DNA from 2 places in the Janthinobacterium sp. FT14W genome. Region 1 is predicted to be linked to the other one. Evidence: riboswitches for the same ligand, from Rfam matches in the RefSeq annotation. Region 1 holds a riboswitch; the other holds the start of a gene.
What was found. A riboswitch is a leader RNA that binds a small molecule or an ion and turns the genes downstream of it on or off. The one in region 1 is predicted to bind FMN.
Positions count from the first base shown of each region.

Region 2: another riboswitch for FMN. It lies ahead of GCN74_RS09370 (6,7-dimethyl-8-ribityllumazine synthase); the one in region 1 lies ahead of ribB (3,4-dihydroxy-2-butanone-4-phosphate synthase).

Region 1 is NZ_WFLL01000079.1:5,506-9,714, forward strand. Features, by position in the region: gene GCN74_RS27370 (M16 family metallopeptidase) at 1-1,376, opposite strand, end outside; FMN riboswitch at 1,560-1,710, shown strand; gene ribB (3,4-dihydroxy-2-butanone-4-phosphate synthase) at 1,805-2,452, shown strand; gene GCN74_RS27380 (MFS transporter) at 2,460-3,830, opposite strand; gene GCN74_RS27385 (LysR family transcriptional regulator) at 3,956-4,209, shown strand, end outside.
Region 2 is NZ_WFLL01000010.1:26,810-31,018, forward strand. Features, by position in the region: gene GCN74_RS09360 (class II aldolase/adducin family protein) at 1-170, opposite strand, end outside; gene GCN74_RS09365 (ABC transporter substrate-binding protein) at 396-1,448, shown strand; gene GCN74_RS09370 (6,7-dimethyl-8-ribityllumazine synthase) at 1,514-2,014, opposite strand; FMN riboswitch at 2,187-2,348, opposite strand; gene GCN74_RS09375 (TonB-dependent receptor) at 2,423-4,209, opposite strand, start outside.

The DNA of each region.
Region 1 (4,209 bases):
TTTTGCTGGTCGGGGATGACCTTGGCCACCGTCTCATTGATTTCCTGCAAGGTCACCTGCGGCAGGAGTTCCTGCGCGTACCGCAATTCATTGGCGATGCCGGGAATGGCTTCCTGCTCCAGGAAGTTGCGCGAATACTCGGCCACGAAACCGGCCGAATCGGACTTGTCGCGTTCGCTGTACGCGCGCTCGTAATTGCGCAGCATGTTCTTGCGCGCGCGGTCCAGCTCATCCTGGCTGAAACCGAAGCGGCGCGCCCGCTCGTCTTCCTGCACCAGCGCGTCGACGGCCGGCTGCACGCCGCCCTTGCCCAGCAAGGCATACGCGCTGAACGATTCATAGCCGCGCACCAGCTTGCCCATGCTGCTGCCGCCCTGGATGAACGGCGGGTTCGCCTGCTGCGCCAATTCCTGCATGCGCGCGCTGAGCATCTGGCCATACAGGTTTTCGATCATCTGGCGCCGGTAATCGGCAATCGTGACGGGTTCCTGCGCCGCGCGGATCGGGTAGCGGATGAAGACGGAGTCGTCCGGCGCTTCCTTGTCCGTGATCACCAGCGCTTCCGTTTGCGAGCGCTGCGGCACTTCCGCATACAGGCGGGGACGCGGTTGCGCGGGATTCTTCAGCTTGCCGAAATGCTGCTGGATCAGTTTTTCAGCCTGTTTCGGCTCCACGTCGCCCACCACCATCACGGCCATCAGGTCGGGCCGGTACCAATCCTTGTAGAAGCGCTTGATGGCTTCCGGCTTGAACGTCTTCAGCACGGATTCCTTGCCGATCGGCATGCGTTCCGCATAGCGCGAACCGTTCAGCAGCTTCGGATACAGGACCTTGTTCATGCGGTCGCTGGCGCCCTTGCCCAGCCGCGCCTCTTCCAGCACGATGCCGCGCTCGCTGTTGATGTCGGCCGGATTGAATTTCAAGCCGTGCGCCCAGTCTTCCAGCACGAGGAAACCCTTTTCCAGGTTTTCCTTCTTGTTCGTGGGAATCGGCAGCACGTACACGGTTTCATCGAAACTCGTGTAGGCGTTCAAGTCGGCGCCGAACTTCACGCCGATCGATTGCAAATAGGAAATTAGCTGATTGCGCTTGAAATGCGTGGAGCCATTGAAGGCCATGTGCTCCGTGAAATGGGCCAGGCCTTGCTGGTCGTCATCTTCCAGGATGGAGCCGGCTTTCACCACCAGGCGCAGTTCCACTTTCTGCGCGGGACGGGCATTTTTCTTGATGTAATAGGTCAAGCCGTTCGGCAATTTGCCGACGGTAACTTCTGGTGCCAGCGGCAGGGGATCGGTCAAACGGATTTCCGCCTGGGCCATGCAGGCGCACGCCAGCAAGACGGCGCCCGAAATCAGGCGTAATTTACTCAGCTTCATGTATTCTCAACGGTAAGATTCAGTAAACGTACCTTACACTGAAATCGTCTTTCCGCCATTAAAAACAGCTTAGGGAAAACTGCTTTCCCCAAGCAATTTTGCCGAATAGCAAACTCAACTGTACCCTGCCGCATTTTTTCATTTGTGCTAAAGTATTGCCGCCGATCATGTGGATCGGCATAACGACGTCTTCGGGGCGGGGTGCGATTCCCCACCGGCGGTAAGACCGGCAACGGTCAAGCCCGCGAGCGCCTGTCAAACTTCGTTTGGCAGGGTCAGCAGATCTGGTGCGACTCCAGAGCCGACGGTATAGTCCGGATGAAAGAAGATGTGCAGTAGTGTGATGTCCCATCGCCCCGGCGATGCGGCCAGTTGCGTCTATTCGCTTGCCCTGCAGCGTTTTTCGCCTATGCGAGGAGCGTTTCACCATGTTAGTCAACAGCTATACCCTGCTTTCCAACGACCTCGAAGGTCGCATCCAATCCGCCCTGGCCGCCATGCGCGCCGGCATCCCCGTCATCCTGCTCGACGATTTCGACCGCGAAAACGAAGCCGACCTGATCCTGTCGGCAGAAAAACTCACGAACGAGACCATGGCCCTGCTGATCCGCGAATGCAGCGGCATCGTCTGCCTGTGCCTGCCCACGGACGTCGTCAGCGCGCTGGAATTGCCGCCCATGTCGTCCGACAACGGCAGCCGCTACGGCACGCCATTTACCGTCTCCATCGAGGCGCGCGACGGCGTCACCACGGGCGTATCGGCCGCCGACCGCGTCACCACCATCCGCGCCGCCATCGCCAAGGATGCCAAGCCCGCCGACCTGGTGCGCCCAGGCCACGTCTTCCCCCTGCGCGCCGCGCCCGGCGGCGTGCTCGAGCGCCGTGGCCACACGGAAGGCTCCGTCGACCTGTCGCGCATGGCGGGCCTGAACCCGGCCGCCGTGCTGTGCGAGCTGATGAATCCGGACGGCACCATGATGCGCGGCGACGACATCGAGCGCTTTGCCGAACTGCACGGCATGCCCATTCTGACCATCGAAGAACTGGTGGAATGGCGCAGCACGCGCGGACAGTAAGCCCTCTTCAGGCGGCCGCGGCCTTCGCCACATGCACGTGGCGGTAGACGAGGCCCGCCGCCAGGCCATACGCGGCGGCAATCGTCGCGTAGGCCAGCGGCAGGCGCAGCGACCAGTCGGGCACCATGTGCAGGATGCTGCCGATCAGGGCCACGCCCACCAGCGCGCCGATCTGCCGGTTCGCATTCAGGGCCGCTGCCGCGCTGTTCGCATGCTGCTTGCCCGCCACCCGCATCACGGTGGCCGTCATGGCGGGAATGGCGATGCCGATGGCCACGTTCATGATGGCCGTGCCCAGCGCCAGCAGGGAATATGGCGTGCCGGGACGCAGCCCCGTCAGCAGCAAGGCCATGACGGCGCCCACCAGCAAGCCGGCCAGCATGGGCCAACGCGTGCCATGCCGCGCCGCAATACTTCCCGCCATGAAATTTCCCACCGTATAGGCCGCCATCATGGGCAGCAGGCGCAAGCCCGACTGCAGGGCATCGGCGCCGCCCGACTGCTGCAGGAACAGGCTCAATAAAAACAGCTGGCCGAACACGCAGAAATTGATCAAGAAACCCACGCCATTGGCCGCGCCAAAGCTGCTGCTGTGAAACAGCGCGCGCGACAACAGCGGATGGCTGCCGCTGCGCTCGCGCCGCAGCAGTTGCCCGGCGGACAGCACCGTCAACACCCCCGCCGCCAGCACGCCGGGCGACAGCCAGCCCAGCACGGGCCCTTCGATCAGGACGAAACTCAGGCCCGCCAGCGCCAGCACGCCCAGCACATGGCTGAGCAGCGACAGCGCGCGCGGCTGGCGTGCCGGCGCGGCCAGCAGCAGCTGCGCCATGACGATGGCCAGCACGCCCAGCGGCACGTTGACCCAGAACACGCTGCGCCAGCCGAACTGGTGCACGAGGATGCCGCCGATCAATGGACCGGACGCGCCGGCCACGCCCACCAGCGCCGACCAGGCGCCCAGCATGCGCGTGCGCTCGCGCTCGTCTTCAAAGCTGTGCGTGAGCAGGCTGAGCGAACTGGGCATGAACAGGGCCGCACCGGCGCCCTGCAGCAAGCGCGCGGCCGTGAGGAAATGCCCGTCGGGCGCGGCGCCGCACAGGACCGAACCAAGGATGAAAACACCGAGGCCGCCCTGGTACACGGCTTTCGGCCCGTAGCGATCGGCCAGCGCGCCGCCGGCCAGCAGCAGCGCGGCAAACGTCAGGGTATAACCGTCGACCACCCAGACCAGGCCCGTCAGCGGTATGGCCAGGTCCAGCGCGATATCGGACAGCGCCACGTTGACGGCCGTGACGTCGAGCATGGCCATGACGAAGCCGAAGGCCAGGGTCAGCAGGATCAGGCCGCTGGCGCGGCGGGGAGCGGTGGGAAGCATGATTTTTCCTTGCAAAGGCAGCGGGGCAGCCATTATGGGAGCGTTGCGCAATGCAGTAAACAGGCATAAACTCGGCACTCCGATGCAAAAATGCATCACACATCACAGATAAAAAAGGAAACGCCTTGGACTGGGATAACGCGCGCATCTTTCTGGCCATCGGCCGGGCCGGCACCCTGCGCGGCGCGGCCGCCCTGCTGTGCATCGACCAGGCCACGTGCGGGCGCCGCCTGGCCGCGCTCGAAGCGTCGCTGGGCGCCACCCTGTTCCTGCGCACGCCGTCCGGCTACGTGCCCACGCCGGCCGGCGAACTGGCCTTGAACGCCGCCGAAGCGATGGAACGGGCGGCCGACAAGCTGCAGCGTGACATGCAGGGCGT
Region 2 (4,209 bases), on a different contig from region 1:
GTGCGCTCGACAAAGCCCACCGTGCCGTTGGCCGTCAGGCTGCCCGTCTCGCGCAAGCCGTCGAAGGCGATCTGCGCATCGCTGCGCACCTGTTCCACGAAGGCCAGTTCGGCCGCCGTCAACTCCTGCACCTGTACTTGTTGTGCTTCTGCTTGTGCCACGTCCGTCATGTCATGCTCCATTCTGTGGGGTTGGGATACGGGTCAGTCCTGCCTCTACGTTCGCAAGACGCGTGCCAGCGCCGGGGCCGGGGAGGTGGCGGCGCGCTGCTGCCTGCGCAACAGCGGCTGCTGGCGCGGCAGCAGCGTTGCCGGCACGTGCTGTCGGCCAGCCAGCAAGCGGCGCGGGCACGTTTCCTGCAGGGTTCAAGGCTCCACCCACCACGAAAGCATCCCATGACTACCGCAACCGCCCCCGCCGTCGATACCGTCTGGTTCACCCGCTGCCCCGTGCCCACGGCCACGGGCCTGGCCTACAAACTGGGCTGGCTGGACGAGGAATTCGCCCGCGACGGCATCGCGTTAAAGACCCTGCAGGAAGTGGGCGGCGAACTGGCGCGCCACCATTACGAGCATGGCCTGTCCACGCTCGTGCGCGAAGGGGGCAACCTGCTGGCCCTGCCCGCCCACGCGCAAGGGGCGCCCACGCGCCTGATCGGCCTGACCTGGATCGACGAGTGGCAAGCCATCCTCGTGCGCCCCGCTTCCGGCATCGCCACGCCCGCGCAACTGCAGGGCAAGCGTTTGGCGCTGCCCGTATTCCGCGCCGAAGACTTGCGCGAGAACCGGCGCGGACGCAGCATCGCGCGCGGCATGAGCCTGGCCGGCTACAAGGGCGTGCTGGCGTCCGCCGGCTTGACGCTGGACGACGTGCAACTGGTGGAAGTGGGGGCCGACGCGCCGGCGCAAGCCGATCTGGGCGCGGGCCTGTGGCAGGGCATCGCGCCGCTGCTGCGCGGCGAAGTCGATGCCGTCTACGTGAAAGGCGCGGCGGCGGCCGAAGCGGCCCGCGCGGCGGGACTGGCCGTGGGCATCGACATCGACGCCCTGCCCGACCGGCGCTTCCGCGTGAACAACGGCACGCCGCGGCCGATCACCGTGCATGCAACGATGCTGGAGCAGCATTTCGAGCTGGTCGTGCGCTTTTTGACGCAGACCCTGCGCGCCGCGCACTGGGCGCGCAGCCACAAGGAAAAGGTGCAGGCCATCCTGCAGGGCGAAACGCGGGCCGGCGCCGACGCCGTGGCCGAAGCCTACCGCGACGGTTTTCACCTGACCCTGGCGCCCGACCTGTCGGAAGAAAAAGTGGCGCTGTTCCGCCAGCAGAAGGATTTCCAGCTGCAGCACGGTTTCCTGGACCGCGACGTCGATATCGATGGCTGGACAGACCGCCGCCCCCTGGAAGAAGCGCAGCGGCGGCTGGACGCGCTGCTGCGGCAGGCCGCATAAAGAAACGGAGCCAGCGCACGAACAGGCGCTGGCCCCGGGAACTACGGCATCAGGGCAAACGCGCCCTAGGCAGCCAGGGCCGCGTGCGGTGCGGCGGCCGGTTGTGCCAGCCGCTGCAGCGAGCGGATGGTGGCCGCACAAGCGGCGGCCAGTTCCGCGCCCTTGACCTTGAAATGCTGGAAGTAGAATTCCTGGTGCTCGTGGCCCGCGTGGAAGTGGTGCGGGGTCAGCACGGCCGACAGCACGGGCACGCCCGTCGCCAGCTGCACCTGCATCATGCCGGAGATGACGGCATCGGCCACGAAGTCATGGCGGTAGATGCCGCCGTCGACCACCAGCGCCGAGGCGGCAATCGCCGCGTACTGGCCGCTCCTGGCCAGCACTTGCGCGTGCAGGGGAATTTCAAAGGCGCCGGCGACATCGACGATATCGATGTCGCTCTCGGCATAGCCCAGGGCCGCCATGTCGGCGATGAAGGACAAGCGGCATTGCGCGACGATGTCGCGGTGCCAGCCCGCCTGGATGAAGGCGATGCGCTTGCCTGGTGCTGCGTGTGCTCGTGACATACAAAAGACTCCTGTTTTTAAAAATGACAAAAAAAACAGGGCATGGGATCGAAGGGGATATCGCAGGCGCGTGAAAGCCGCGCCCAACTGCGCATGCAGGCACGCGCGCCCGCGCACCGACGGCAAGGCCGCCCATGCGCCGGGCGTATGCCGGCACCAACACAATGATGCATCCCGCTCTCTCTTTATCCGGACTATACCGTCGGCCCCGGAATCACACCAGGTCTGCTGACCTTGCCGGCCAGGTCCGAAGACCGCGCCGGCAAGCGCTCGCGGGCTAGGCACGCATGCCATTACCGCCGGTGGGGAATCGCACCCCGCCCTGAGAACGTTGCGTGGCCGCCGCACCGGGTGCGGCAGCCATGCCCGGCGACTATAGCATATCGCCCCTGTCCCTGCCCCGCGCGATCAGAACTGCAGCGTGTACGAGGCGCCCACCGTGCGGCCCTGGCCGATGATCACCGTGTCGCCGTTGACGGCGCCCGGCACGAAACTGGTAAGCGTGTGGTTGCGGTAGACCTTGTCGGCCAGGTTGTTGGCATACGCCGTGATGCGCTGCTTGCCGCCCGGGAGCACATACGACAGGCGCGCATTGGCCAGCGCAAAGCCGCCCTGGTTCAGCAAGCCGCGCGCGTCGCTTTGCGGGTCCACATAGTAGTACTGCTTCGACGTGTAGCGCACATCGCCGCTGAAGACCAGCTGCGCGCCATTGCCCAGCGGGTAACGGTAGTCGGCCGCCAGCAGGGCCGTCACGTGGGGCGAGCGCACGAATTCATTGCCGGAGCGGTCGCCGCCATTGTTCTGGATGGCGAAGTCGTCGAATTCCGTGCGCAGCAGGCCCAGGTTGGCGTTGACGTGCAGGTTGTCCGTCGGCTGCGCCTCGATCTCGAATTCCGCGCCATTCACGTGGGCCTTGCGCACATTCTGCAGGTAGTTCACGCTTTGCGTGGGGTCGCCGTTGTACACGCCCGTGATATTCACCTGCACGTTCTTGTAGTCGTAATGGAAGACGTTGGCGTTGAAATTGAGGCGCCCGTCCAGCCATTCGGACTTGATGCCCGCTTCGAACGAGTTCAGGGTTTCCGGCTTCACCGTGTTCAGGGCCCGCACGTCCGTGGCGCTGGTGTTGTAGCCGCCCGACTTGATGCCGTGCGCGTACTTCAGATAGCCGCGCAGGGTGCGGCTGAAGCGGTATTCGGGCGTCACGTCATACGTGAGCGCATTCCACGTGGTGGACGGATTCGACGTGAAATTGTTGTTGGCGACCGCGGCGGCCGTGTAGTTGCCTCCCTTGACCGTGTTCCACCAGTTCGACGCATCGCCGAACGTCACCGTGTTCGATGCCGCCTGCACGCGCTGCAGATCGAGGTCCTTGGTTTCCGTGGTCCAGCGCAAGCCAAACGTGGACAGCAGCTGCTCGCTGAAGTTGACGGTCGTGCTGCCGAAGATGGCCGCGCTGCGCGCCTTGTGCTGGTAGACGGTGCGGTTGTAGCCGACGGGCTGCGTGCTGCCCGCCAGCGCCGGCACCGTGCCGTTGGGCAGGCGCGCGCCGGCCGAATCGGAATCGATCTTTTCATTGAAGTAGAACAGGCCCGCCACCCAGCTCAGCGTGCCGTTTTGCGGCGACGTCAAACGCAGCTCCTGCGACACCTGCCGGCTGCTCGCCTTCGAACGGCTGCGGCCCACTTCCAGCGGCGTGTTGTCGCTGTCGCCCGTGGCCTCGTTGCGGAAGTTTTCATAGCCCGTGATCGAGGTCAGGGTCAGCTCGCCCAGCGCATAGTCGAGGTTCAACTGGGCGCCGCCCTGTTTCACGTCGCTGTCGGCCGGCGCATTCGTGCTCACGTCGTCGGGATTGGTGCTGGGGACGTAGCCGTTGCGGTACACGCCGTTGGCGCCGTAGCTGGCCACGGTGGTGGTCGCGCCCTTGGTCGTGTAGTCGCGGTAATGCAGGTTCAGATTGGCCGTCAGGTCGCGGCCGATCAGGGCCTTGAGCTGGCCGCGGATGGCGCTGTCCTTGAGTTTTCCATCGCGCTCGCCCGTAAACTGGTTGTGGAAGCGGCCCTCGCCTTGCTGTTCCGTGTGGAAGGACAGGCGCCCCGCCAGCACTTCGTCGACCAGCGCGCCGCCGATGGCCCCTTCGGCCAGCTTGGTGTCGTAGCTGCTGTAGTCAAACTTGGCGTAGCCGCTGGACTTGA